Regions from separate parts of the Polaromonas sp. P4_F9 genome, predicted to be linked through region 1. Evidence: predicted binding sites of a transcription regulator. Region 1 holds the regulator's gene; each other region holds the start of a gene.
What was found. The regulator FNR, encoded in region 1, switches genes on or off when oxygen is low (the NO sensors DNR and NnrR bind a similar motif). The targets are predictions, from matches to a motif close to TTGATNNNNATCAA.
Positions count from the first base shown of each region.

Region 2: the regulator FNR is predicted to act here: its motif matches at 3,267-3,280, upstream of AC1DUB_RS15810 (universal stress protein).
Region 3: the regulator FNR is predicted to act here: its motif matches at 2,917-2,930, upstream of AC1DUB_RS17400 (type IV pili methyl-accepting chemotaxis transducer N-terminal domain-containing protein).
Region 4: the regulator FNR is predicted to act here: its motif matches at 2,747-2,760, upstream of oxc (oxalyl-CoA decarboxylase).

Region 1 covers NZ_JBFUJT010000002.1:288,744-295,795, forward strand. The annotation lists gene AC1DUB_RS03450 (DUF5676 family membrane protein) at 1-234, opposite strand, end outside; gene AC1DUB_RS03455 (hypothetical protein) at 248-721, opposite strand; gene AC1DUB_RS03460 (chaperone modulator CbpM) at 806-1,156, opposite strand; gene AC1DUB_RS03465 (DnaJ C-terminal domain-containing protein) at 1,153-2,067, opposite strand; gene fnr (fumarate/nitrate reduction transcriptional regulator Fnr) at 2,081-2,905, opposite strand; gene AC1DUB_RS03475 (response regulator) at 2,931-3,320, opposite strand; gene AC1DUB_RS03480 (universal stress protein) at 3,522-4,361, opposite strand; gene hutG (N-formylglutamate deformylase) at 4,599-5,456, opposite strand; gene hutC (histidine utilization repressor) at 5,549-6,259, opposite strand; gene hutU (urocanate hydratase) at 6,436-7,052, shown strand, end outside.
Region 2 covers NZ_JBFUJT010000017.1:7,359-14,410, reverse strand. The annotation lists gene AC1DUB_RS15830 (helix-turn-helix domain-containing protein) at 1-698, opposite strand, end outside; gene AC1DUB_RS15825 (response regulator) at 728-1,114, opposite strand; gene AC1DUB_RS15820 (response regulator) at 1,290-1,934, opposite strand; gene AC1DUB_RS15815 (PAS domain-containing sensor histidine kinase) at 1,931-3,130, opposite strand; gene AC1DUB_RS15810 (universal stress protein) at 3,346-3,819, shown strand; gene AC1DUB_RS15805 (hypothetical protein) at 3,883-4,164, opposite strand; gene AC1DUB_RS15800 (FixH family protein) at 4,189-4,464, opposite strand; gene ccoG (cytochrome c oxidase accessory protein CcoG) at 4,475-5,905, opposite strand; gene ccoP (cytochrome-c oxidase, cbb3-type subunit III) at 5,952-6,869, opposite strand; gene AC1DUB_RS15785 (cbb3-type cytochrome oxidase subunit 3) at 6,885-7,022, opposite strand; gene ccoO (cytochrome-c oxidase, cbb3-type subunit II) at 7,035-7,052, opposite strand, start outside.
Region 3 covers NZ_JBFUJT010000019.1:48,321-55,372, reverse strand. The annotation lists gene AC1DUB_RS17415 (type IV pili methyl-accepting chemotaxis transducer N-terminal domain-containing protein) at 1-205, opposite strand, end outside; gene nirB (nitrite reductase large subunit NirB) at 235-2,667, opposite strand; gene AC1DUB_RS17405 (hypothetical protein) at 2,672-2,872, opposite strand; gene AC1DUB_RS17400 (type IV pili methyl-accepting chemotaxis transducer N-terminal domain-containing protein) at 3,133-4,425, shown strand; gene AC1DUB_RS17395 (bifunctional protein-serine/threonine kinase/phosphatase) at 4,486-6,270, shown strand; gene AC1DUB_RS17390 (TRAP transporter substrate-binding protein) at 6,402-7,052, opposite strand, start outside.
Region 4 covers NZ_JBFUJT010000023.1:56,720-63,771, reverse strand. The annotation lists gene frc (formyl-CoA transferase) at 1-795, opposite strand, end outside; gene oxc (oxalyl-CoA decarboxylase) at 830-2,560, opposite strand; gene AC1DUB_RS19350 (Crp/Fnr family transcriptional regulator) at 2,824-3,432, shown strand; gene AC1DUB_RS19345 (cytidylate kinase family protein) at 3,506-4,339, opposite strand; gene AC1DUB_RS19340 (tripartite tricarboxylate transporter permease) at 4,358-5,887, opposite strand; gene AC1DUB_RS19335 (tripartite tricarboxylate transporter TctB family protein) at 5,948-6,469, opposite strand; gene AC1DUB_RS19330 (Bug family tripartite tricarboxylate transporter substrate binding protein) at 6,582-7,052, opposite strand, start outside.

The DNA.
Region 1 (7,052 bases):
CGGCAAGCAGGGCCACGCGCTGAGCACGAAAAGCACCGCCAGGAACCCGGCCCAGGCGAAGGGCCGCTGTTGCACCAGCGGGCTGAAGTCCATGCCGTGGAACAGGTTGTTCATGAGCCCCAGGAACGGGCCGGGTGCCAGCGCCCAGACCAGTGCGCACAGGGCATAGAACACCCCGACGGTGATGGCCAGCGCAATGCCTGTGCGAAGGGGCGGCAGGGTTGTCGGGTTCATGATGAGGGCGCCTTCATTTGGTAGCCGGTGGGGGCAGTCGATCCATCATCATCTGCATCATGGACTGCATCATGTCCATGCGCTTTTCCATCATCTGCTGGCGCTCGTTCATGGTTCCCGCCATGGGTTTGCCGCCCTGCATGCCGCCCATGGGGCCCATGCCCGGGCCGCCCATCATGTTCATCGTCGCCATGCCCTCCTGCATGGTCTTCATGTGCTCGGCCATCAGCGCGTTGCGCTCTTCCGGCGTCTTGGCGTTGGCCATCTTTTCGCGCATCTCGCGCATGGCTTTCATCTGGCGGTCCATGGCGGCCATGCGATCGGCACTGGCCGGCCCGGGGGCAGGACCTGCCTGCCCGGCCGGAGGCTGGCCGGCCGCGGCAACGTTCGGGTGATGCTGCGCATGTTCTGCAGCGGTCTGCGCCCAAACGCCGACGCCTGCTGAAGCCAGGGTGATACCCAGTACGGTTTGATGAAGGTGTGACATGGTTAACTCCAATCGTGAAAGTCAAGGTGAACAGGCAACCGCCCCGGGGTAGCGACAGGCCGGCAAGCCAGCCCGGCGCCAATTTCATGTGTCTACGCCCTCGCCGGCGTACCGTTCGTGCCCGGGCAACTGGGCCTGCAGCGACCGCACCTGGCGCTCCAGTGCCTCGATGCGATTGAGGTAACCGAAGAGCAGCGCCACGGTGAACAGGTCCAGGTCGAAGTCCATACGCAGCCTGCCGACGCTACGCAGCGGCATGACGTATTCGGCGCTGAAGAGACGCTCCACCCGGTGCTGCTCCAGCGGCCGCAGTGCGCCGTACTCCACCAATTCGTCCAGTTCGGCCGCACTCAGACCGCAGGCCCGGGACAAGTCGGAGATCGTCACGGTTTCGCGGGCGTCCAGCCAGGTGTATTCAAGCGACTGTGTTTTCATGTTGCTTCTCCTTGTCCACGACGTCGTGGGTTGAAGTGCGAGCTACGGGCCAACTCCTGGAACAACTCACGCTCCCGCGCGGTCAGGGTGGCGGGTACGTCAACATGGATGACGGCATACAGGTGGCCGCGCCCGCTGCGGCCGTTGGCCAGGCCCCGCCCGCGCAGGCGCAGCTTGCGCCCCGAGCGCGTGCCCGGAGGCACCGTGAGCATCACCGGCTCGTCCAGCGTGGGCACTTCCACATCGGCGCCCAGCGCCGCCTCCCACGGCGCAAGCGCCAGGTCGAAGTACAAGTCGTGGTGGTCGGCGCGGAACACCGGATGCGGTGCCAGCGTGATGTGCAAATAGATATCGCCGTCGGCGCCACCATGGCTGCCCTTGCCACCCTTGCCGCGCAAGCGCAGCTTCTGGCCTTCACTCACGCCCGGCGGAATGGTGACCTCCAGGGTACGCGAGCCGCCCGCCTCGTGCGCCAGATCCAGGTTGAGCCGGGTGCCCCGGTGCGCCTCTTCCAGGCCAATGCGCACAACCGTCTCGTAGTCGCGCCCATGCAGGGGCACCGGCCCGCGCCGCGAGCCACGGTGCCCGCGGCCCAGCGCAGCCAGCAGGTCGGCCAGGTCGATGTCCTCGAACGACTGTCCGTCCGAGGCGTATTCATGGCTCCATTGCGGCGGCGGCGCGAACTCTTCACCGGCCGGGCGGCGACCGAGCTCGTCGTACGCAGCGCGCTTCTCGGGGTCCTTCAGCGTCGCGTACGCCTCTGCCACCTCCTTGAACCGGGCTTCGGTGCCGGGCGCCTTGGAGACATCCGGGTGGTGCTGGCGCGCCAATTTACGGTAGGCCTTCTTGATCTGTTCGGCATCGGCGTCCCGCGGCACATCCAACGCGGCGTAATAGTCCTTGTATTTCATACCGGTGCCGCCTTCAGTGCACGTGCATCTCGAAGACCCGCGTCAGGCCGACCAGGTTGACGATGCGGATGTGGCGCTTGTCGACTTCAAGCAAACCCTGCTGCTGGAAGGCCGAGAAAGTGCGGCTGACGGTTTCCAGCTTCATGCCCAGGTAGCTGCCGATTTCGGCGCGCGTCATCCGCAGGTGAAATTCGCTGGCCGAGTAGCCGCGGGCCTTCAGGCGCTGCGACAGGTTCAGCAGAAACGCCGCCAGCCGTTCCTCGGCGTTCATGCTGCCCAGCAGCAGCATCAGGCTGTGCTCCCGGATGATCTCGCGGCTCATCAGCCGGCTGACCATGTTCTGCATGCTGGCGTTACCGCTTGCCAGCCGGGTCAGTTGTGCATAGGGAATGACGCAGACCTCGGTATCCTCCAGGGCGACAGCGCTGCTGGCGTGCTTGCCGTAGGCCACGCCGTCCAGGCCAATCAGCTCTCCGGCCATGTGAAAGCCACTGATCTGCTCGCGGCCATCGGCCAGCATCAGGCTGGACTTGAAGGTGCCGCTGCGCACGGCATAAATGAACTGAAAGTGGTCGCCCTCGTCAAAGAGCGTCTGGCCAGCCTTGACCTTGCGACGCCCGAACGTCAGGCTGTCCAGGCACTCCACGCCGCCGTCTGTCATGCCGCAGGGCAGGCACAGATCGCACAGGTGGCAGCTGGAGCAGGGTATCCCCAAAGGCGCGACCTGCGCGTCCCCCATGGCCTGTCGAATCGGAATGACCCGCAGGTCGCTGGCGGGTGCTTCCTGCGTACGCTCCTGTGTGCGCTCCTGGGTGCGTGTGAGTGTGGCGGTTGACATGATTTTCCCCTTGGTGAGACGGTCGTCAATGCGCAGGGTGCTGCGATGCTCCCGCAACAGCCTGGGCAAGTTGATCGGATTCGGTGCTTTTGTCGAGGAAGCGGACAGCACCCTCGCGCAGGTAGCGCTTGCGGTAGGCAGGGCCCGCGTTGTTGCTGAAGACGACGAAAGCGATTTGGGGTGCGGCCTGACGCACGGCGCGCAATACCTGCAGGCCCGAACCACCGTCCAGCTGGGCGTCCAGCACCACCACATCGGGCGCCGTGGCCAGAATGCCGTCGATCGACGCCTGCGGCGTCTCGGCCTCACCAACAATGGTCATGTCGCTGACGCCGAGCATCGTAGCGACACGACCGCGGATCAGGGCCGAATCGTCGGCCAGGAAAACCTTGACGGAGGAGGGGACATCAGCCATTGAGTCAGTGTGCTCGTGCCTGGGCCGATGCACCATCGGTGGTGGCTGAATTCCCCCGTCGGAAAAATCCGGAACGGCGATGTCCACTGCACCGAGGCCGCCTAGGAATTGTCCGAGCGGCAAGCAGGCTTGCCCGGGTCTGGGGGCTGGCAGAGGGTCGGCCCCGGCGCCCTGTGACCCGACGGCGGACCGGGCCGGCGGTCAGTGCGCCATCAGCACCGGCAGGGTCATGGACTGCAAAACTGCCCGCGAGGTGCCTCCCACCAGCCACTCGCGCGCGCGGCTATGGCCGTAGCAGCCCATCACCAGCAGGTCGGCTGTGAGGTCGAAGGCGCATGACAGCAGCAGCTCGCCCAGCCCGTCGGGTTCGTCGCCCTGGCGATGCCAGGTCGCCTCAACGCCATGGCGCTTCAGATAGCCAGCCAGGTCCAGCGCAACGCCACCGACGACGGGCTCGTCAGCCGACCAGCTGACCACATGAACACGCTGCGCACTCTGCAGCAGGGGCATGGCCGCGGTGACAGCATGCGCCGCCTCCCGCGTCGGCTTCCAGGCGATCACCACCGCCTCGCCGACGGTCGGCGGCACCACGGCGTAGGGCAGGATCAGGGCCGGCCTGCCACTGATCGCCATCACGGTTTCCGCGAAATCGGATGGCACGTCCGAGGACTCGATATCCGAAGGGTCGTGCTGGCCCAGTACCAGCAGGTCGGCATAAAACGCCTGCTGCGCGAAGGCACCGGCCACGGGATAGTCGGTCAGCTCGCCCCAAGAGACCGGTACGCCGGTCGAGGCCAGCGCGCGATCGAAGGTGGTGCGCGCCCTGGCCAGCCGCTCGTCGTCAACCTCGCGCAAGCTGACGGCGGTACCGGGGCCGAGCGTGGGCGCAAACGGCGGCATCGCGAAACTCGGTGTGACCGCATAGAGCGCGGCCACCGCGGCACCGTGCCGCCGCGCGAGCTGGCGTGCGAACTCCAGGCGCGGCGCCGCGCGCCGCGAGGCGTCAAAGTGAACCAGCAATTGCATCAGGGAGGATTTCATGGAAGCACTCCATCGAGAAGTTGCGGTCCCCCCACGGTAACGCGCCCCGCACCGGCGCCTGTTAACAATCGTCAATCCCCTTCCCGAAAGTGGGGGCAGCACCCCACAAGGATGAGGGCGCAGCGCCGCAGACCGCCGCGCCCCGGCGTCACGGTATCAGCCCGGTTGCTCCGGGCCGGGCCTGCTTACCTCCCTGCCTGCCGACCTGTAACCAGGCTCACGCCGGCAAAATCCGCTTCACTTTTCATGGCAGCTTCGGCAGGCAGAAAGCGCGCTGGAGAGCATATTTTTCAACAGAGGCTGGATGCGGGAAGCCAGCGCCTCGTCGTAGGCGAAGGGCGGCACTTCTTGCATGTACAGGCTCTGGCACATCTCCAGCTGCACAGCGTGCACATTGCTGGACGGCTGGCCATAGTGGCGCGTGATGTAGCCGCCCTTGAAGCGGCCGTTGACGGCTGTCGTGATGCCGGAAAGCGCAGCGCAGGCCTGCGCGACCGATGCGGTGATGGCTTCATGGGCGCTGGCGCCGTCGGCCGTCCCGATGTTGAGGTCGGGCAACGTGCCATCAAACAGCCAGGGAATCTGCGAACGGATGCTGTGGGCATCCCACAGCAAGGCATAGCCGTGCAGGGCCTTGAGACGCGCCAACTCGGCGGCCAGGGCCGCATGGTAGGGCTGCCAGTAGGCCTCGCGCCGCCTTGCGCGCTCATCGGGAGTGGGCTCGCGACCGGGCTGGTAGAGCGGCGCACCCGAGAAAAACCGGGTGGGGCAGAGTTCGGTATTGGACGCACCGGGGTACATCGGGGCGTCATCCGGTGGGCGGTTGAGGTCAATCACATAGCGTGAATAGTGCGGCGTCAACACACTGGCGCCGATTTCCGGCAGGAAGCTGTAAAGCGTCTGCAGGTGCCAGTCGGTGTCTTCCACTTTCAGCGCCTCGGGCATGTAGGCCGCCTGCAGCTCCGGTGGAATGGCCGTGCCGATATGCGGCATGCTCACCAGCAGGGGAACCGTGCCGTGCCGCAAGGTACAGGCCGGGTTCTGATCCCCCTGCCCCACCTGATTCGCCTCGCTTGCCCCGCTGACTTCATTCATCTGATTCACTCCATTCATCTCACTGACTCCATTGATCATTGATATTGACAAGGTCACTTCCCCGCTCATTTCCCGCTCATTTCACTGCTTCCTCATGCCTGGAACTTTCCGGCAAAGCTGTAGCGCGAACCGGGGTACACCAGCCGTGCCACGCTGGCAATGTGGGCGCCGCTCACGGTGCGGCGCATCATCGCCAGGCAGGCTTCGCCTGGCTTGATGTCGAGGTGCCTGGCCTCCAGTGCTGTCGGCAGGCAGGCTTCAATTGAATAGCTGGCTTCGGTGAGCGGCGCTTCTTCCAGCAGGTGGTAGGTGGGCGTCGTCTGCGTGAAGTCGGTCTTCAGGTAGTTGGGTGCCGCCGCCGGGTTGACATAGCGGTCTTCGTACTGGATGGGCACGCCGTTTTCCAGATGAATCAATATGGTGTGAAACACACGCCCGCCCGTGCGCAGGCCCAGGGTGCGCGCCACGTCGGCGCTGGCTTTTTCGGACTCCGCCCGCAACACCCGCGAGCTATGGGTGTGGCCCCGCTCAATGACTTCCTCATGAATATCACGAATGGTCAGCGTTGAAGAAATGCGGTGCAGCTCGGCCACGAAGGTTCCCGAGCCCTGGATGCGCGTGACCAGGCCCTCGCCCATGAGCTCGCGCAGCGCACGGTTGACCGTCATGCGGCTGACGCCAAATTGCGCCATCAGCACGGCCTCGCTGGGCACCGGATCACCGGGCCTCCAGGTACCGGCACTGATGCGCGTTTTGATGAATGCCTTGACCTGCCCATAAGCGGGCAATGGAGTGGTTGCCATTTTTAGCCGGAGTAAGAAAAAACAATTGGCGCCCTCTAAAAGAGGCTGCCGCAGGCCGTAGATTACTCCAGTTGACACAAGTTGTATAGACAACTACGATTTAACCAACCAAAGCCTGAAGCCCGGGCCCGAAGCTGCGCCAAAGTTTTTTCTTTTTGTTACATGGAGCCTGTCTCATGTCGGATCTCATGCCGGATCTTTCCAACACCCCCTTCCAGGGTAGCCAGGCCCGCCCGGTCCGCGCCCCCCGGGGAAGCTCCCTCACCTGCGCCAACTGGCAGATCGAAGCGGCTTACCGCATGATCCAGAACAACCTGGACCCGGAAGTCGCGGAAAACCCCGACGAACTGGTGGTGTACGGCGGCATTGGCAAGGCGGCGCGCAACTGGCCGGCGTTTGATGCCATCCTGGACTCGCTGCGCAAGCTCAAGGCCGACGAGACGCTGCTGGTGCAGTCCGGCAAGCCGGTCGGCGTGTTCCGCACCCATGCGGGCGCGCCGCGCGTCCTCATCGCCAATTCCAACCTCGTGCCCAAATGGGCCACCTGGGAACACTTCAATGAACTCGACCGGGCCGGCCTCATGATGTACGGCCAGATGACGGCCGGCAGCTGGATCTACATCGGCACGCAGGGCATCGTGCAGGGCACGTATGAGACCTTTGTGGAAGCGGGCCGCCAGCACTTCAATGGCGACCTGGCGGGCCGCTGGGTACTGACGGCAGGGCTGGGTGGCATGGGTGGCGCGCAGCCGCTGGCAGCCACCTTTGCCGGCGCCTGTTCCCTCAACATCGA
Region 2 (7,052 bases), on a different contig from region 1:
TGGAAAGCCGAAAAGGTCCGGCTCACGGTCTCCAGCTTCATGCCCAGGTAGCTGCCGATTTCGGCCCGGGACATCCGGAGGTGGAACTCGTTGGCCGAGTAGCCGCGGGCTCTCAGCCGTTGCGACAGGTTCAGCAGGAAAGCCGCCAGACGCTCCTCGGCATTCATGCTGCCCAGCAGCATCATCAGGCTGTGCTCGCGCACGATCTCGCGGCTCATCAGGCGGCTGACCAGGTTCTGCGTGCCCGCATTGCCCGCCGCCAGTTCCGTGAGGTGGGCATAGGGAATGGCGCAGACCTCGGTGTCCTCCAGCGCCGTGGCGCTGCTCGCGTGCGTGCCGTGGGCCACACCGTCCAGGCCCATCAGTTCGCCCGCCATGTGAAAGGCGCTGACCTGCTCGCGGCCATCCGCCAGCGTGAGGCTGGACTTGAACGTGCCGCTGCGCACCGCATAAATGAACTGGAAACGATCACCCGCGCGGTAAAGGGCTTCTCCGAGCCTGACCTTGCGTCGCCCGAACCTCAAACTGTCCAGGCGGGCCATATCGGTGCCCGTCATTCCGCAGGGCAGGCACAAGTCCCGCAGATGGCAGCTGGCGCACAGGATTTTCAGGGGCGCGACGGTCCCGGCCCGCGTCGGGGGCGGCCGGGGCACAAAGCGGATCGGGGATGCGGGGGTGTCAAGGTTGAGGCCAGGCATGCATTTCTCCTGCTGGGTCGTTGGTTTCATTACACGACCTCACACGCAGACGCCACCGTCTGCGCGAGCTGGTCGAATTCGGTGCTCTTGTCGAGGAAGCGGTAGGCGCCCTCGTCGAGATAACGCTTGCGGTAGGCCGGGGCCGAGTTGTTGCTGAACACGACGAAGGCAATGCCGGGGGCAGCCAGGCGAACGGCCCGCAGAACCTGCATGCCTGAACCGCCATCGAGCTGCACATCCAGCACCACCACATCGGGCCACGCGGAAAGAATCCCGTCGATCGACGCCTGAGGCGTGCCAGCCTCGCCCACCACAGTGATGGCGCGTGCGCCCAGCAAGACGGCAACGCGCTGGCGGATCATGGCGGAGTCCTCGGCGAGGAAGACCTTGATGGCGGAAGTATGGCGCTGAAGCATGCCTCTACTGTGACCGCGGTGCGGTCGCAGGGCCATCGGCGCAGGTCGAAAGTGGGCCTCGGCGTGCCCCTAAATTTACCTCGGCCGGCGCCGCAGGGGGCCTAGGAATTTTCCGAGCGGGCTAAGAACCTGTTTACGATCTAAACGAGGCCGCGTTTAGATCGTAAACAGGTTCTTAGGGTTCGAACTGGTCGGTCAGGCCGTGCCGCATGGCGTAGCGGATCAGCTCGCTTTGATTGTGCAGACCCATCTTCTGCATCAGGTTGGACTTGTGCGTGCTGACCGTCTTGACCGACAGGTTGAGCCGGCCCGCGATGTCGGTGACCGATACACCGGCGACCAGCAGGCGGAACACTTCGAATTCGCGGTCCGACAGGGTCCCGTGCGCGGCGACCTCGCTGCCCGGCATCGCGCCCAGCGCCAGCTGCTCGGCCACCTCGGCACTGATGAAAGCACCGCCAGCGGCGATCTTGCGGATGGCCTGCTCCAGTTGCGCCGGCGCGCTCTCCTTGGTCAGGTAGCCACTGGCACCGGACTTGATGGCGCGCACGGCGTACTGCAGCTCCTGGTGCATGCTCAGCACCAGGATGCGCAGCTTGGGCTTCTCGGCGCGAACCAGCTTGATCAGCTCCATGCCGCTGCGTCCCGGCATGGACAGGTCCAGCATCAGTACATCGAACGACAGTTCACGCACCCGCTGCATGGCCTCGGCGCCATTGGCGGCCTCGCCGGCCACCTCCATGTCGTCGGCCGAGGAAATGATGCGCTTGAGACCTTCCCGCACGATGGCGTGGTCATCCACAATGACGATCCTGATCAATCCGCTGCCCCCGCTTCCTGAACCTGAACCGGAATCCGCACATCGATACGGGTCCCCTGCCCCGGCTGGCTATCGATGGTGACAGCCCCTTTGAGCAACTGCGCACGCTCGCGCAGGCCCAGGAGGCCCAGGGAATTGGGGCTGCGTGGCGCGGCCGGCGAGAAGCCCCGGCCGTTGTCGGCAACATGCAGGGTGACCGCCTCCGGCGTCCGCTCGATTTTCACCTCGACGCGCGAGGCTTCCGCATGCTTGGCCACATTGGCCAGCGACTCCTGCACGATACGGAAAACAGCGGTGGCGTAGGGCTCGTGCAGTTCCACCTCGTCATCCACCGAGAGCGTGCAGGCCACGCCGGAGCGCTGGCTGAAATTTTGAACCAGCCACTCGATGGCCGGCGCCAGGCCCAGGTCATCCAGCAGCAGCGGGCGCAGGTCCGAGGCGATGCGGCGGGTGGCTGCGACCGTGGTGTCGAGCATGGCCAGCATCTCGCCGAGCTTGGCGGCGGCCGCCTGCGCTCCCTCCGGCAACTGGTCGCGCACCCAGATCGCGTCCATCTTGAGGGCCGTCAGCGACTGGGCCAGTTCGTCATGCAGTTCCCGTGCGATACGGGTCTTCTCGCCTTCGCGAATGGTGTGGGCCGCGGCGGCGAAGGCGCTCAGTTCTTCCTGGGTGCGCATGCGCTCGCTGACATCGCGCAGGATCACGGTGAACAGCTTGCCGTCCACGGTATCCAGCTGGGAGATGGAGGCTTCCATCGGAAACTCTTCACCGCTGGCGCGCTGCCCGTAAAGCACGGTGCCGTCGCCCATGCGCCTCGAGGTGATGCCCGTGGTATTGAATTGGCGGACATGCCCGGCATGGCTGCCGCGGAAGCGCTCCGGCATCAGTTTTTCCAGGCGTGCTCCCATCGCCTGTGCGCTCGGCCAGCCGAAGATTTTCTCCGCCGCGCGGTTGTACAGCACGATGCGCTGTTCTTCGTCCACGGTGATGATGGCGTCCATGGCCGAGTCGAGCAGACCCGCCAGCCGGGCAGCGGTGGCGTCCATTGCACTGGCACCTGCGGGGCGCTGGACAGCTTCGCCGCCGGCACGGGCCAACTCGGGCGCGGCGGCCACCGACGGCGGGGACACGGTGGCGTCACCGACCCGCTCACGGCTGGTTGAGCTTGTTTTTCCCGGCGTTGTTTGGTTGAACACACGGTGATCTTACAACTCATGTCCGCCAAGCCTCCCGCCGCCGGGCTGTCGTCAGGAGGAGAAGTGGATGCTGAACGCATGTACAGTTCCCCCGCAGCCTCCCGGCGGCGATCCGGTCAACAAAGTATTTCCCTGTTTGATCGACATCAACCCGGCCCGACGGCAAGCGCTCCACACTGCAGGCATCAGGCCATCACCCGCAAAGGAGCCCCACCATGTACAAACGCATTCTCGTGCCCGTCGACGGCAGCGAAACCTCCAACAAGGCCCTGGTCACCGCCTTGCAGTTCGCCAGGGACTTCGGCGGCCGGGTGCGGCTGGTCCACGTGATGGAAGAGCTGACCTACCTCACGGCCTACGACCCCTACGGCTACTCCGGCGACCTCGTCACCGTCATGCGGGAGACCGGTGAAAAGATTCTGGATCAGGGCATGGCCATGGCCCAGTCTGCCGGCGTGGAAGCCGACTCCATGCTGTTCGACAAATCCGGCGAGAGGCTGGCGGAAACCGTGGCCGATGCGGCGAAGCGCTGGAACGCGGACCTGATCGTTGCAGGCACCCACGGCAGACGCGGTCTCGGCCGCGTGCTCATGGGCAGCGGCGCTGAACAGATTGTCCGCCTGGCACCCGTCCCCGTGCTGGTGGTCCGGCTGCCTGACAGCGACAGCGACAGCCACGCACAGGCCTGAGCCAGGCCCGTGTCAGCTGGCCCTCGGCCGCCGCAGGGCAATCCGGCGGCGTCTGCCGCATGGCTATTGCTGAGGGCAGCCGTCCGGGCGCTCGCCGGATGCCAGCGGGCAGCAGTTGACCTCGGCAGGCGGCATGCCCAGCAGTGTCGTCAGGGCACACGACGCCGTTCCGACGGCCCAGAAGACGAAGAAGCCCGCTGTGTAGACGCCGGTCCGTGGCCAACCGAGCGCCTGCCCGGCCCACCGCAACTCGAACGGATCCACCACCGCGAATACCACCAGTTCCAGAATGCAGGCCGACAGGAAAGCGGGCCAGGCGACCCGCATGAGTTTCTGACTCCACATGGCATGTCTCCTTGTAGTTTCGAACTATCGCGGTGCCGCGGCCGGCGGCGTGGCGGCATGATTGCGGCCCTGCAGGGCGGGCATCAAGGCCTTGTCCCTGGCGAGCGTCTGGTTGATCTCCATGCCGCGCCGGTAGTAGTCCTCCGCCACGACCGGATCAGGGCTGCGCACCGCGATCCACACCGTGGTCAGGCCGGCAACCACCACCGCGACGGGGCCGGTGATCACCAGCCAGACATGGCCGTGCTTCCACCAGGGGGGAGAAGGAGGAGGAGGAGTGGCTTGCGGCAGGTCGTTCATGGACTATCTCCTAACGGGGCACGAGGAACACGGACTTCTCGCTCACATGGGCATCACCCGCGATGTCGCCGATGCTGAACTGGATGGGATGCGAGCCGGGGCTGGCGGAGCCGTAGGGAATCTGCAGCCTGACGGCAACCCAACGGGATTCTGCCGGGCCGACCACCACCTCGGCGTCGGAGGCCAAAGTCAGCCCATCCAGCCCGCCGGCGGCGATGCGGTAGTGCTGCGGCTGCTCGGTGGCGTTCATGATCTGCAGCCGGTAAACGTTCTCCAGCTTGCCGCCGGCCACGATGCGCGACAGCGCGGCACGGTCGCGCACCACGTCGACCTTGAGCGGCATGCGGACGACAAGGCTCCACAGCAGGCCCAGGCACAAGGCCAGCAGGATGGCGCCGTAGACCAGCACCCGCGGACGCAGGACCTGCCGCCATATCTGCAGCCGGCTCCAGTGTTGGGCCAGCGCGTTCTGGGTCGTGAAGCGAATCAGGCCGCGCGCATAGTTCATCTTGTCCATCACGCCATCGCAGGCGTCGATGCAGGCGGCACAGCCGATGCACTCGTACTGCAGGCCCTTGCGGATGTCAATGCCGGTCGGGCAGACCTGCACGCACAGGGTGCAGTCCACGCAGGCGCCCAGCGATAGCGCGGCCGGGTCGGCCGTGCGCGAACGCGCCCCGCGCGGTTCACCACGGCTGCCGTCATAGCTCACGATCAGGGTGTCGCGGTCAAACATGGCCCCCTGGAAGCGCGCATACGGGCACATGTATTTGCACACCTGCTCGCGCAGGAAGCCGGCATTGCCATAGGTGGCCAGGCCGTAGAAGCACACCCAGAACACTTCCCAGGCGCTCATGCGCGTTTGCAGGAACTGCATCCCGAGCTCGCGGATCGGCGCGAAATACCCGACGAAGGTGAAGCCGGTCCACATCGCCAGCCCCAGCCACAGGATGTGCTTGAACCACTTCTTGACCAGTTTTTCCAGCGACATGGGCGAGCCGTCCAGCCGCATCCGCAGGGTGCGGTCGCCCTCGACCTTGCGCTCTATCCACAGAAAGATCTCGGTGTACACGGTCTGCGGGCAGGCAAAACCGCACCACAGGCGCCCGGCGACGGCCGTGAAGAGAAACAGCGTGAGCGCGCTGACCACCAGCAGCCCGGTGAGATAAATGAAGTCCTGCGGGTACAGCACATAGCCAAAGATGTAGAAGCGCCGCGCGCCCAGGTCAAACAGCACCGCCTGCCGCTGACCCCACTCCAGCCAGGGCAGGCCGTAGAACACCAGCTGGGTCAGGATGACGCAAGCCAGGCGCCAGCGCGCGAACAAGCCTGTGACCGAGCGCGGATAGACCTTCTTCTGCGCCTCGTACAGCGACTCCGTCAGCCCATGCGCCACTTCCGGCACGATGGGTATCACTTTGCGACGTGTGGAAGATTGCAAGCGAAACTTTCTCTTCAGGGGCTCTTCAGGGACTCTTCAGGTTCTCTCAGGGTTTGGCCGGAAGGGGCTTGTTGGACATGCCCCAGATGTAGGCCGTCAGCACATGAAGCTGTGCTTCGGTCAGCTTGCCGATCTGCGCCGGCATCTCGCTGGTCTTGCCCCTGTTGATCATGTTGATGATGGCCTGCTCACCCCAGCCGTGCAGCCAGATGTCATCGGTGAGGTTGGGCGCGCCCAGCGCCGGGTTGCCCTTGCCATCCATGCCATGGCAGGCCGCGCAGGCGCCGAATTTGCTTTTGCCCAGGGCCCCGCGCACGGAGTCGTGTGGACTGCCGGACAGGCTCAACACATAGTTGGCGAGATTCTTCACGTCGTCGGGCGTGCCCACCGCCGCCGCCATCGGCGGCATCTTCCCCTGCCGGCCGCGCGTCAGCGTTTCCGTGATTTTGTCGGGCGTGCCGCCATGCAGCCAGTCGCCGTCGGTCAGGTTGGGAAAGCCCTTGCTGCCACGCGCGTCGGAGCCGTGGCACTGGGCACAGTTGTTCATGAACAGGCGCTCGCCAATCGCCATGGCATTGGCGTCGCCGGCCAGCTCCTCAGCGGGCTTCGCGGTGAACTGCGAATACAGCGGCGCGAGCTCCTGGTTGGCGCGCGCTACCTCGACCGTGTACTCGGCCTGGGTGCTCCAGCCGAGTCGACCCTGGTAGGCGCCCAGGCCGGGATAGGCCACCAGGTACCCCAGGGAAAACACAATGGTCAGCACGAACAGCCACATCCACCAGCGCGGCATGGGGTTGTTCATTTCCCGTAAGTCCCCGTCCCACACATGGCCGGTGGTGTTGTCGGCGCTGGAGACAATCCGCTTGCGCGCGGTCACCCACAGCAGGACCAGGCAGGCCACGATGCCCAGCAGGGTCAGCGCGGCCACATACAGCGACCAGAAATTGCCGGTGAAATCACTCATCAAAAACTCCCGGAATCAGTCTTGCTCAAACGGCAGGCGCGCCGCTTCGTCGAAACGCGCACGGTTGCCTCGGGAATATGCCCACCAGACAATGCCCAGGAAGGTGACGAGCGAGGCCAGGGTGGCCACGATGCGCAGGCTGTTGACATCCATCTGTATTTCTCCTTATTTCAGGGCCAGGCC
Region 3 (7,052 bases), on a different contig from region 1:
ACGTGGCCATCGAGCGGTCCAGTACCTGCTGGGCACTGCCGGTTTCCACTTTCTGGATGAGGGCCAGGTAAGCCTTGCTCATGCGCTGCGACAGCATGCGCTGGCGCCCCGCCTTGTTGATCGCATCGTGCATATCGGCCACCTGCGAGTGAACTGTCACGCCGACCAGGGCCGCAGACGCAATGAAAATTCTTCGCTTGATCATCAGTATTCCTTGTTGTTATGTCTGCGCGCTCAGGCCGGCAGCTTCTCGAACTGGCGGGTGTCCACCGATGCCTTGTCGGCTTCGAACCACGGATCGGGCTCGCCGTCCAGTGCAAACTGCAGCTGCTCCCACAGCGCCTTGCGGCCGGCGTGGTCCTCCAGAATGCGTTTCTTGACGTAGTCGAGGCCGACGCGGTTGACATAATGCACGGTGCGCTCGAGGTACCAGCCCTCCTGGCGGTACAACTCGCAGAAGGCGCCGGTGTATTCCAGCACTTCCGCTGCGGTCTTGAGCTTGGTGAAGAAGTGGGCGACCTCGGTCTTGATGCCGCCGTTGCCGGCAATGTACATCTCCCAGCCCGAATCCACGCCGATGATGCCCACGTCCTTGATGCCGGATTCGGCGCAATTGCGCGGGCAGCCGCTCACCGCGAACTTGACCTTGTGCGGCGCGTACATGCGCCACATCGCGCGCTCCAGGTCCTTGCCCATTTGCGTGCTGTCCTGCGTACCCATGCGGCACCATTCGCTGCCCACGCAGGTCTTCACCGTGCGCAGCGCCTTGGCGTAGGCGTGGCCGGAAGGCATGCCGATGTCTTTCCAGACGTTCTGCAGGTCTTCCTTCTTCACGCCGAGCAGGTCGATACGCTGGCCGCCCGTGACCTTGACCGTCGGGATCTTGTACTTGTCCACCGCGTCGGCGATGCGGCGCAATTCGTCGGCGGTTGTTTCGCCGCCCCACATGCGCGGAATGACGGAATACGTGCCGTCTTTCTGGATGTTGGCATGGCTGCGCTCGTTGATGTAGCGGCTTTGCGGGTCGTCCTTGGCTTCCTTGGGCCACGTGCTGATGAGGTAGTAGTTGACGGCCGGGCGGCAGCTTGCGCAGCCGTTGGGCGTCTTCCATTCCAGGAACTTGTGCACGCTGGCAATGGTGAGCAGCTTGTTGGCGCGGATGGCGTCGCGCACGGCCTGGTGGCCATGGTCGGTACAGGCGCACATGGCCTTGAGCTTGGGCGTGGCTGAATAGTCGCCGCCGGCGGTGAACATCAGGATCTGTTCGACCAAACCGGTGCAGGAGCCGCAGGAGGCGCTGGCCTTGGTGTGCTTGCGCACTTCATCCAGCGTGAACAGGCCTTTTTCCTTGATCGCCTTGCAGATCGTGCCCTTGTTCACGCCATTGCAGCCGCAGACCTCCGCCTCGTCGGGCATGGCGGCGGCCTTGTTGTGGCCTTCGTGGCCGGCGTCGCCTATGTTGGATTCGCCAAATACCAGCTTGTCCCGAATGTCGCCAATACTGCGCCCGTCGCGCAACAGCTTGAAGTAGTAGCTGCCGTCGACGGTGTCGCCGTAGAGGCAGGCGCCAATCAGCTTGTCGTTCTTGATCACGAGTTTTTTGTAGACGCCGCCGAAGGGGTCGCTCATCACGATCTCCTCGGTGCCTTCGCCGCCCATGAACTCGCCGGCCGAGAACAGGTCGATGCCTGTGACCTTGAGCTTGGTGGAGGTAAGCGAGCCCGTGTAACGGCCAATGCCGAACTGCGCCAGGTGATTGGCGGCCACCTTGGCCTGCTCGAACAGCGGCGCCACCAGGCCGTAGGCGATGCCGCGGTGCGCAGCGCACTCGCCCACCGAGTAAATGCGGGCATCGGTCACGGTCTGCATGGTGTCATTGACGACGATGCCGCGATTGCAGTGCAGGCGCATCTTTTCGGCCAGTTCGGTGTTGGGGCGGATGCCCACGGCCATCACCACGAGGTCGGTGTCGAGCTCGGTGCCGTCCTTGAACTTGATGGACTTGACACGGCCATCGGCACCGCCGGTCAGTTCCTGGGTTTGCGCGCCAATCATGAATTTGAGGCCGCGGTCTTCCAGCGACTTTTGCAGCAGCTTGCCCGCCACATCGTCGAGCTGGCGCTCCATGAGCCAGGGCATGACGTGAACCACGGTGACCTCCATGCCGCGCAGCATGAGGCCATTGGCCGCTTCCAGGCCCAGCAGGCCGCCGCCAATCACTACGGCTTTCTTGTATTTCTCGGAGGCCTCGATCATCGCGTTGGTGTCGGCGATGTCGCGGTAGGCGATCACGCCCTGGAGGTCTTTGCCGGGCACCGGCAGGATGAAGGGGTTGGAGCCGGTGCACATCAGCAGCCGGTCGTATTTCTCTTCGGTGCCGTCGTCGGCGCGCACGACACGGCGGACGCGGTCGACTTCAACAACCTTCTTGCCGGCGTGCAGCGTGATGTGGTTGTCCTTGTACCAGTCCCAGCTGTTCAGCACGATCTCGTCGAGCGTCTGCTCGCCGGCCAGCACCGGGCTGAGCAGGATGCGGTTGTAGTTGGGGTGCGGCTCGGCACCGAAGACGGTGATGTCGTACAGCTCGGGTGCGACCTTGAGCAATTCCTCGATGGTGCGAACCCCCGCCATGCCGTTGCCGACCATTACCAGTTTCGATTTTTTCATGGGGTCACTCCAGTGGATTCAATGTTGTAAGTGCAAGCGTCATGCCAAACCTGCCGCGACTGAGCGCCGGCAACGCAGGGCCGACCAGTCGCAAGGCCGCGGTCTCGCAGCTGCCCACGCGGGCAGGCGTTCCGGCCGTCAGCCAGGCAGCCGAGCCTATGGCCTTGCAGCCCGGTGGACTATGGAAAAATGAGGTAGGAACCATGATGCTCTCTCCTGTCAAAACAGGGAACCGGCGGTAAAACCGGTATGAGGCACATCAATACGCACGTCGTTATGCGCAGAACCCGCAGTGCTTTCGCTAAGGTTGGGCGCTCCGTTACGCCCGCGATTGTTAGTGCAAAATCTGTGCCAGATTCCCGGCCCGAAAGCTGCATGGCATCGGCGGGGGCGGTTTCAGGGCGCGCGGCGGGGTGTCGCACAGGCCGGTTTTCTCTCATACTCCCTCTTAACCCATTGATTTTTATGACTTCCGCACTGGTACATCTGAACGGCCCGCCGGGCGCGCATCCGCTGGCGTCCGACCTCGAGGCGACCGGAATCCAGGTTCTCGGCTGCATCGAGGAGCGCAGCAAACTGGTGCAGGAGGTGCTGCGGCACGCACCAGACCTGGTGATTTGCCATGACTCGATGCCGGATGAGGCGCTGTTCAGGGCCCTGCAGGTCATTTCGGAGACCTCGCCGCGTACCGTCATCGTGTTCACCAGCGATGGCGACGCCGAAAAGATCACGCGGGCCCTGGCCGCGGGCGTTCATGCCTATGTCATCAATGGCTATGGCCAGCAGCGCCTGCGCTCGCTCATTCATCTGGCGCAGGCCCGCTTCAGCCGCGAGCAGGCCTTGCGGGCGGAGATGTTTGAGGTGTCACGCCGCCTAGAAGAGCGCAAGATGGTGGACCGTGCCAAGGGCATCCTGATGCGCGCGCGCCAGGTGTCGGACGACGACGCGTTCCAGATGCTGCGCACCGCCTCCATGCACACCAACCAGCGCCTGGGCCAGGTGTCGCAGCAGATCATCCATTCGGCGCGTTTCGCGGAAGATGTCAACCGTTCCGGACAGTTGCGCATGCTGTCGCAGCGGCTGGTGAAGCTGGCCCTGCAGCAATTGGCGGGGGTGCAGGTCGCGCAGGCCAAAGAGCACCTGAAGGAGTCCGTCCTGCGCATTGACGCGAACATTGCGGCCCTCGGCAAAAGTCTGTCCCAGCCCACCTTCGGGGACTTGTTGGGGCAGGTCGTGCAGACGTGGGGCCAGCTCAAGCAGGCATTGCAGGACGAACCGCAGGCTCGCCATATGGGCCCGCTCGACGAACTCGCCGAGCAGCTGCTACAGGAAGCCGAGCGGCTGACCAGCAGCCTGGAAAATGCGGGTGCCATGCCCCCGCTGCAGGTCCTCAACCTGGCAGGCCGCCAGCGCATGCTAAGCCAGCGTTTCGCAAAATATGCCTTGCTCGAGGCGATGGGGGGCAGGGCCGCCACGTCGCGCTACATCGAGGGCATGGCCGAGTCCCGGGCGGCCTTCGAGCAGGCGCTGAAATACCTGAATGAAATCCCCCTCACCAGCGGGGACATTCGCACCTCGCTGGACGCTGCCGCCGCGTGCTGGGAGCACATGCTGGCCGGCGCCGCACCCGTCGGGCAGGGTGCCCCGGAACTGCTGGCGCGCCTGGAGCGCCTGGCGGTGGCCAGCGAGGAATTGCTGGATGTCTTCGAGAGACTGTCGGTGCATTACGAGCGCAGCATGCAGATGCTGGTGGGGTAACGGGCATGTTTTATATTGCAGTGCACCAAATTCGGGCATGGGACTTGCTTATGTTGGTGCATGGCATTTGACCTGGACATTGGCTTCGCAACGCTTGCGGGCCGCAAAGACAGCAACGAGGATTTCTGCGCAGCCATGCTGCCGGAGCCCGGCCGGGAGGGAATGGGTTCCATTGTGGCGATTGCCGACGGCGTGAGCACCGGCGGCATGGGCAAAGAGGCGGCACAAACCACCGTCACCAGCCTGGTACGCGATTACTACGGCACCCCCGAAACCTGGGACACCACGGTGGCGCTGGACCGGATCATTGGCGCGCAAAACGCCTGGCTGGCGGGCCTGAACCGGCGCAGGCATCCGGCGATCGGCCTGACCACCCTGACGGCCGTGGTGTTGCGGGGTCAGTCGTATTCGCTGGCCCATGTCGGCGACACCCGCGCTTACCTGCTGCGTGCCGGCCACCTGGTGCAGCTCACCAGCGACCACGTGGTCGACCACCCGGATTTCCGGCATCAGCTGCTGCGCTGCGTGGGCGCGGAAGACCGCCTGGTGGTGGACTACTCCCAGGGTGACCTGCAGGTGGGCGATATTTTCGTGCTGCTGTCTGATGGGGTGCACAACGTACTGTCGGGCAAGCGGCTCGATGCCCTGGTTCTGCCCGCCAGCATTCCCGGGCGTGCCGGAGACACCGGGGTTGATGCGAAAACCCTCAGCCAGCAGCTGGTTGATGCCGCGATGGCCGCAGGCACGACGGATAACGTCACTGCCCTGGTGGTGCGCGTGCTGGGCTTGCTCGATGCGAATCTGCAGGATGAAAACCGCCAGGCGCTGGCCTTGCCGGTGCCGCGGCGGCTCAAGGTAGGCAGTGTGCTGGATGGCCTGTCCGTGACGGCCCTCGTTGCAGACAATGGCGTCAACCTGCTCTACCAGGTACGGGATGTCGCGAGCCAGAAACTCTATGCCATCAAGACGCTGCACCCTGCACGTGCGCAGGATCCCGAGGAGCGCGCCATGCTGGCCCACGAAGCCTGGTTGGCCAAGCGCATGCAGTCGTCCCGCGCGGCCGACCATCTTGTCAATCTGCATGACCATCCGCCGGGCGTCGAGGCAGCCAGTGCCTTTTATCTGCTCTACGACTGGCATGCCGGTGAAACGCTTCAGCAGCAACTCGACCGCAAGCATGCCTTCAGCCTGCCGCAGGTCCTGACGGTGGCCACCCAGGCTGCGAAAGCCCTCGGTCGCCTGCACCGCCAGAGTGTGATCCACCGCGACATCAAGCCCGCCAACCTGCACCAGGGTGAGGACGGCATGCTTCGCGTGCTCGATCTGGGGGTTGCCCTGACGGGCCGCGAGCCCGAGGCCATGCGCCAGCTGCATGCCGGAACGCCCAGCTACATCAATCCCGAGCAGTGGGGTTTTGGTGTCAAGACCGGCGGGGCCAGCAGCGACCTGGCCGCAGAGTTGCCTGATGCGCAAAGCGACCTGTTCGCGCTCGGCGTGACGCTGTACCAGCTGCTGACCGGCAAGCTCCCGTATGGCGAGGTGCTGCCCTATCAGGCGGGGCGCTACTACCACGACCCGATTCCGCCAAGCCGCCACAACCCCGAGGTACCGATCTGGCTGGACCATGTGGTGTTGAAGGCCGTGGCGCGCGACAAGCGCCAACGCTTCGAGACGGCCGAGGAGCTGCTGCTGGCGCTGGAACGGGGCGCCTCGCGGCCATTGACGGCGCCGCCCGCATCCCGCCTGATCCAGCGGGATCCCGCTGCGCTGCTGAAGGTCGGCCTGGTGATCAGTGTGGTGGTGAACCTGCTGCTGATTTACTGGCTGCTGTTCTTGCCGAAATAATCATTGCGGGCCATTACGGGCCACCTGGCGCTACAGCCCGGGAAGTGCGGAAAGAGAAGGGTGGGGGAGTTTCCGGCCTTCCGGCTTTCCGCCTCCCACCCCTGCTTCGGCGCAACCCTGGTTGCAGGCGCTTACTTCTTGCTGCGGATTTTCAGCAGTTCGTTCTGCGTTTCGATCCAGGTCTCCATGCCGACATCCGCACCGATCAGGGCATAGACCTTGGTCAGCTTGTTGCGCATGCGCGAAGCTTCGCCGTCAGACAGTTCATTGACCTTCATGCCCTTGGCCTTGAGTTCGGCCACGGCTTGCGCGGCTTCCTGGCGGGTGTCCTTGCGCTCGAAGTCGCGGCTGGCCTTCGCCGCATCCATCAACACCTTCTGCTCGTCTTTCGAGAGCTGGTCCCACCATTTCTTGCTGACCAGAACAATCCACGGGCTGTACACGTGATTGGTCACGGTCAGGTATTTCTGCACCTCATAAAACTTGCTCGACAGGATGGTGTTGTAAGGATTTTCCTGGCCATCCACCGTGTTGGTCTCCAGTGCGCTGAACAGCTCCGAGAAGGCCATGGGCACGGCGTTGGCGCCCAGCGTCTTGAAGCTGGTGAGAAAGACGTTGTTTTGCATGACCCGCAGCTTGATGCCATCGAGGTCTTCCATCTTGTTGACCGGGCGCTTGCTGTTGGTGAGGTTGCGAAATCCGTTTTCCCAGTACACCAGGCCGACCAGTCCCTTGTCCTGCAGCTTGGCCTTGACCTTCTCGCCAATCGGGCCGTCCAGCAG
Region 4 (7,052 bases), on a different contig from region 1:
CTTGCACTTCAGGATCCAGCCCGGCTGGCCGCCGCCGCCGGCATTGCCGCCGCGCGGCGTCACCTTGTCGGCGAAAGCTTCCATCTCGTGCGGGTACTGCGGGTATTCCTCGAGGTAGCCCACCTTCTCCAGGCGCTGCTGGTCGCGCATCTTGACGCGGCACAGGTTCAGCACGGCGTCCTGCATGGCCACGGCCACCTTCTGGCCCTTGCCGGTCTGCTGGCGGCCGATGATGGCCGTCAGGATGCCGATGGCCAGGTGCATGCCGGTGTTGGTGTCACCCAGGGCAGCAGCGGAAATCGTGGGCTCGGAGTTCTCGCCCTTCCACCAGCCGGTGGTGGAGGCGGCGCCGCCGGCGCATTGGGCCACGTTCTCGTAGACCTTGAGGTCTTCGTAGTGGTGGCCTTCGCTGAAGCCCTTGACCGAGGCCAGGATCATCTTGGGGTTGAGCTTCTGGATGTACTCCCAGGTGAAGCCCATGCGGTCCAGCGCGCCGGGGCCAAAGTTTTCGACCATGACGTCGGATTCCTTGATCAGCCGCTCGAGCACCTCCTTGCCTTCGGGCTTCTTGGTGTCCAGCGTCAGACCGCGCTTGTTGCTGTTGAGCATGGTGAAGTACAGCGCGTCGGCATCGGGGATGTCGCGCAACTGGCTGCGCGTGACGTCGCCCGAACCGGGGCGCTCGACCTTGATGACGTCGGCGCCGAACCAGGCCAGCATCTGCGTGCAAGCCGGGCCGGCCTGCACATGGGTGAAGTCGATGATCTTGATGCCGTTAAGCGGTTTGTTTGACATTTTCCATATCTCCTTGTGAATTGCTCGGGGTAATTTACTTCTTTTTCGCAGCGCTTTGCGGGTTCAGGCTGGTGATGCGGCCACTCTCGGTGCCGGCGGTCTCATCGATGACGGCATTGATCAGGGTTGGCCTGCCGGACTTGATCGCTTCGTCCATGGCGCGGCGCAGTTCGGCCGGGGTGGTGGCGTTCACGCCGACACCACCGAAGGCTTCCATCAGCTTGTCGTAGCGCGCGTTCTTGACGAACACGGTGGGTGCCACGTCGGGGGTGCCGGACGAGTTGACGTCGGTGCCGCGGTACACGCCGTTGTTGTTCATGATGACCACGCACACCGGCAGGTTGTAACGGCAGATGGTCTCGACTTCCATGCCGCTGAAGCCGAAGGCGCTGTCGCCCTCGATGGCGACGACCGGCTTTTTGGTGACCACGGCTGCGGCCACGGCAAAGCCCATGCCGATGCCCATGATGCCCCAGGTGCCGACGTCCAGGCGCTTGCGCGGCTGGTACATGTCCACGATGCTGCGCGTGAAGTCCAGCGCGTTGGCGCCTTCGTTCACCATGATGGTCTCCGGGTTGGCCTTGAAGACGTCGCGGACCACAGCCAGGGCGCTGTGGAAATTCATTGGCGACGGGTTCTTGTTCAGGGTCTCGGCCATCTTGGCGATGTTCTTGCTCTTGCGCTCGGCGATGGCACCCAGCCAATCGGCCGGCGGCTTGGCCCAGCCTGAACCAATGCCGGCCAGCAGGGCCGAGACGCAGGAGCCGATGTCGCCGACGAGCGGGGCGTCGATGGCCACGTTGCTGTCGGCCTCGGTGGGGGAGATATCGATCTGGATGAATTTCTGGCGGCCCCAGTCCTTGTGGTCCTTGCCGCCCCAGGTCTTGCCCTTGCCGTGCGAGAGCAGCCAGTTTAGGCGCGCGCCGATCAGCAGCACCACGTCAGCTTCGGGCAGCACATAGGAACGCGCGGCCGCGGCGGACTGCTCATGCGTGTCAGGCAGGAGGCCCTTGGCCATGGACATCGGCAGGTAGGGGATGCCAGTCTTCTCGACCAAGGCACGGACCTCGGCATCGGCCTGGGCATAGGCTGCGCCCTTGCCCAGCAGGATGAGAGGGCGTTTGGCGCCCTTGAGCAGGTCCAGCGCACGCTGGACGGCGTCGGGCGCTGGAATCTGGCGCGGGGCCGGATCGACGACCTTGATCAGGGAGTCCTTGCCGGCTTGCGCGTCCATGGTCTGCGCGAACAGCTTGGCGGGCAGGTCCAGATAGACGCCGCCTGGCCGGCCAGAGACGGCGGAGCGGATAGCGCGCGCGATGCCCACGCCAATGTCTTCGGCGTTCAGCACGCGGAAAGCCGCCTTGCACAGGGGCTTGGCGATGGCCAGCTGATCCATCTCTTCATAGTCGCCCTGCTGCAGGTCGACGATTTCGCGCTCGCTGGAGCCGCTGATCAGGATCATCGGGAAGCAATTCGTCGTCGCGTTGGCCAGCGCGGTCAGGCCATTCAGGAAGCCGGGGGCGGAAACCGTCAGGCAGATGCCTGGCTTCTGCGTCAGAAAGCCGGCGATGGCGGCGGCATTGCCGGCGTTCTGCTCGTGACGAAATGAAATGACCCGCATGCCTTCGGCTTGCGCCATACGCGTCAGATCGGTGATGGGAATACCGGGCAGACCGAAGATTGTGTCGATCCCGTTGAGTTTCAGGGCATCGATTACAAGATGAAACCCGTCGGTCAGTTCTGGTGATTGAGTGTCGTTTGTCATGATGAAATGTCTCTTCGTTTGACTTCGATAAAGGTTGAGCTAGCGGCTGGCAATATCGGTTGGCGCCAGAAAAAAACCGTTGACTCAAGCCAACGCCTCCGTAGGTGGATTTCCCGCCTCGCTCGTCTGCCCAGGCGGGTCATTCACACCGTCGAGGTATCATAGGAATTGATCCAGTTTTCACCATTGACCACGGTCAACTTTCGCTGTATTTGAAGCGGGCGAAAGACTGAATCCTGCATCCCTCCTACCCTAACGTATTCATGTCATCCATACAAAACCATCCCGAGAGAAACGTCATTCGCGTCCAGCTGGCGCAGAACATCGTTCTGAAGGGAATGACCGCAGAACAAAGCGCAGAACTTGAATCACACCTGGTCATTGTTGACTGCCAGAAGGGGGAGACGCTCCTGAATCAGGGCGCGCACGAAATGGAGCAGTATTTCATCCTGGAGGGCATCCTGAAGCGGGTCGTGACCAATCAGGAGGCCAAGGAGATGATTCTTCGCTTTGCCGATGAGCGTGACATGGAAACCAGCTATGCAGCCTGGCGGCTGGGTACGCCGACGCCTTACAGCACCGTTTGCGTGACCAAAGTGCGGGTGGCCAAGCTGCCGCTGCCGGAATGGGTGGCATTCCTGGAGCGCCACCACGAGATCAAACAGTCCTTCGAGTATTACGTCATGCGCCTGATGAGCGAGATCATGGCTCACACCATCACGCTGCACCTGCTGGATGCACCGGGGCGTGTCCAGCGCTTCCGGCGCAAACATCCCGAGCTGTTTGACCGCATCCCGAAGAAGGAGCTGGCGTCCTACCTGAATCTGTCGGCGGAAACCCTTAGCCGGCTGAAGCAGCGCGGCAAGATATAAGCGCCTCCAGGAGGGCCCCGCGGGGCGGGCCGCGACTTCGACTGCAGGCGCCAGAGCGCCTATTTTCCAGTGTCTAGTATTTGGCCGATGTGAATCGCCGGGTCGTGGCCATCAGGCGCAACTGGTTGTCGACGCGCGCAGTGCCGGCCACCGTACTGGCCACCCTGGCGGCTTCCGCGCTTTCCTGCGCGTTCAGAACGATCCCGCTGAGGACCACCTGGCCTGCGTCCGATTCGATGCTGATGTTGATATCGCGGGTCGATTCATGGTCTTTCAGTGCCGCCCGGACGCGCGCGTTCAGTGCCAGGTTTGCCAGCATCGCCCTCGACTCCGGGGTTTCCTGGAATTCCGGCCGGCTGGCCAACTGCTGGATCTGGGCCACGCAGCTTTCCACGGATACGCGATCGGTGTTGAGTACCAGATCGTAGAGCAGCGGGTCACCCCAGGTCACGCCAAACTGTTCATGCATGCGTGAGGCGTGGGCGCCGTCGCTGCGCTGTACCTCCGCTTCGGCAAATGCCTCGTCGTCCGTGCCCAGGTGGTCCATCAGCCACTTCACGCGGTTTTTGAACGAGCGGGTTACCCGAACCCGCACCACATGCTGCACAGGGCGCAGCAGGCAGGTCGCGCCCCAGCCACGCAGCACGATATTGCCGTTGTCGGCCAGGTCGAAAACTTCCTGTGCGGTGTACACGGCAACCCGTTCCTTGTCCGTGGTCAGGCGCTCAACCAGGCCGGCCTTGCCTTCCCGCAACCGGCTGATCAGGCTGCCGGGCACGTGCATCCGGTCGGCCACATGTTCCTGTACCTCATGGCGCATCACGGCCAGATTGGCTGTCTGGGCCAGCTGCAGGGAGACGTCCTTGGCAAGGGAACCCATCTCCTGGGTCATGGCGATTACCGGCATTGTGTCTCTCCTCGGGGTTTAATCAACGGGCTGTTCTGCCGCGAACTCCGCATGTTTGGGAGGGCGAATTTTGGCCAGAATGCGGGATATCAGCGGCCAGAACAGCAGGATCAGAGCCAGCGTGCTGATGCCACCAACCAGCGGGTTGGACCACATGATGGACACCTCGCCCTGCGAAACCAGCATGGCCTGGCGGAAGGAGTCTTCGGCCTTGTCGCCCAGTACCAGTGCCAGGACCAGCGGTGCCAGCGGATAGTCCAGCTTCTTGAAGAGGTAGCCGATCACGCCGAACAGCATCATGAACCAGATGTCCAGCATGGCGTTGTGGACCGTGTAGGCACCTATGGCGCAGATCACCACGATCACCGGGGCAATGATGGAAAACGGAATGCGCAGGATGGAGGCAAACAGCGGCACCGTGGTCAGCACGACGATCAGTCCGACCAGGTTGCCCAGGTACATGCTTGCGATCAGGCCCCAGACAAAGTCTTTTTGCTCGACGAACAGCAGCGGTCCGGGCTGCAGGCCCCAGATCAGCAAACCGCCCAGCAACACGGCAGCGGTCGGCGAGCCTGGGATGCCCAGGGCCAGCATGGGCAGCAGGGCGCTCGTGCCCGCAGCATGTGCGGCAGTTTCAGGGGCGATGACGCCCTCGATTTCGCCGGTGCCGAATTTCGCCCCGTTCTTGGACATTTTCTTGGCCAGGCCATAACTCATGAACGATGCAGGCGTTGCGCCGCCGGGGGTGATGCCCATCCAGATGCCGATCAGGGAACTGCGCAGCGAGGTCATCCAGTATTTGGGCAGCTTCTTCCACGTCTCCAGCACCACCTTGGGATCGATCTTGGCGCTTTTGCCGGAGAAGGCCAGGCCTTCTTCCATGGACAGCAGGATCTCGCCGATGCCGAACAGGCCGATCACGGCGATCAGGAAGTCGAAGCCGCGCATCAGGTCAGGAATACCGAAGGTCAGGCGCAGCTGGCCGGTGACCGTGTCCATACCCACGGCCGCCAGTGCGAAACCGATGGCCATGGAGGCCAGGATCTTAAAGGGGGAGCCCTTGCCCATGCCCACGAAACTGCAGAAGGTCAGCAGGTAGACGGCAAAAAATTCGGGCGGGCCGAACTTGAGTGCGAATTTCGCGACCAGCGGCGCCAGGAAGGTGATCATCAATACGGCCACGAAAGCGCCGATGAAAGACGATGTGAAGGCTGTTGTCAGTGCCGCGCCGGCCTGCCCATTCTGGGCCATGGGGTAGCCGTCGAAGGTGGTGGCTACCGACCAGGGCTCGCCCGGTATGTTGAACAGGATCGAGGTGATCGCCCCGCCGAACAGCGCGCCCCAGTAGATGCACGACAGCATGATGATGGCCGAGGTCGGCGACATGGTAAATGTCAGCGGCAGCAGGATGGCCACGCCGTTGGCGCCGCCCAGGCCGGGCAGCACTCCGATCAGTACGCCAAGAATGATGCCGACGAACATCAGTACGATGTTCATCGGCGTCAAGATGACGCTGAATCCGTGAAAAAGCGCGTTTAGTTCGTCCATTTCATTGTCCGGTCAGTAAAGGTTCAGTATTCGGTGAGCTTGAGGCGGGTGGGGTGTGGTTCAGTAACCGAGGAAGCTCAGGGGATCAAAGTAGCCCTTGAACAGGGGCACCTTGAACCAGACCTCGAACATGCAGAAAAACAGCACGACCACCATGAGCGCTGTGATCACGCTCTTGATGGGGGAAAACTTGCCCAGGATGATCATGAACAGGGCGATGTAAAAGGCCGAAGCCACATAAAGGCCGACAACCTGAACCACCAGGACGTAGACCAATGCCGGTAACAGCACCGACAAGACTCGCTTGAGTTGTTCGCCGTCGACAAAAACCTCGGTATTGCGGTTTTTCCCAAACAGGGCCTGGTACAGGGTGCCAGCGCCGGATACGCAGAGGATGATGCCGATGTAGAAGGGGAAATAGCCCGAGCCCGGGCCGTCGCTGGTCCAGCCCGACCCCAGCGCGCGGCTGCCCTGTATGACCACGGCGCCCATGACGATGATGCCGAATGCCACGATGGCTTCAATGATATTGGTGGCGACGCCCGTGCGACGCTCCGTGCCGGATTGCTCGTTTGGCTCCATCAGGAACTCCCGCTGAATTGAATAACCCTGGAAAGGGCAACATTGATTGAATGACAGGCCGGCGCAGGAACTGCCCAGCCCGTGGTGGAGGCCCCTCCGTGAGGGGCTTTCCTTATTTCGCGATGAAGCCGGCTTCTTTCATCAGCTCGCGATGTGTGTTCTCGGTGGTGCCGAGCCATTTGGTGAACTCTTCGCCGGACATGGCTGTCTGGTTGAAAGCACCTTTTTCCATGTAGTCCTTCCACTCCGGGGTGTCGCGGACTTTCTTGAGCAGGCTGTTGTAGAACTCAAGCTGGTCCTTGGACACGCCGGGCGCCATGAAGATGCCGCGCAGCATCGTGTAGTCGGCAGGCACGCCTGCTTCCTTGCAGGTGGGGATGTCGGCCCACGACATGGTGTCGGTCACCTTGGTCTTGTAGGGCATGCGCTGGTCATCGAAGACGCAGAGGGCACGCAACTGGCCGGCGCGCCATTGCGCCACGGCTTCAATCGGGTTGTTCACGGAAGAGTCGACATGCTTGCCCACCAGTTGCACAGCCACTTCGCCGCCGCCCTTGAATGGAATGTAAATGAACTTGGTGCC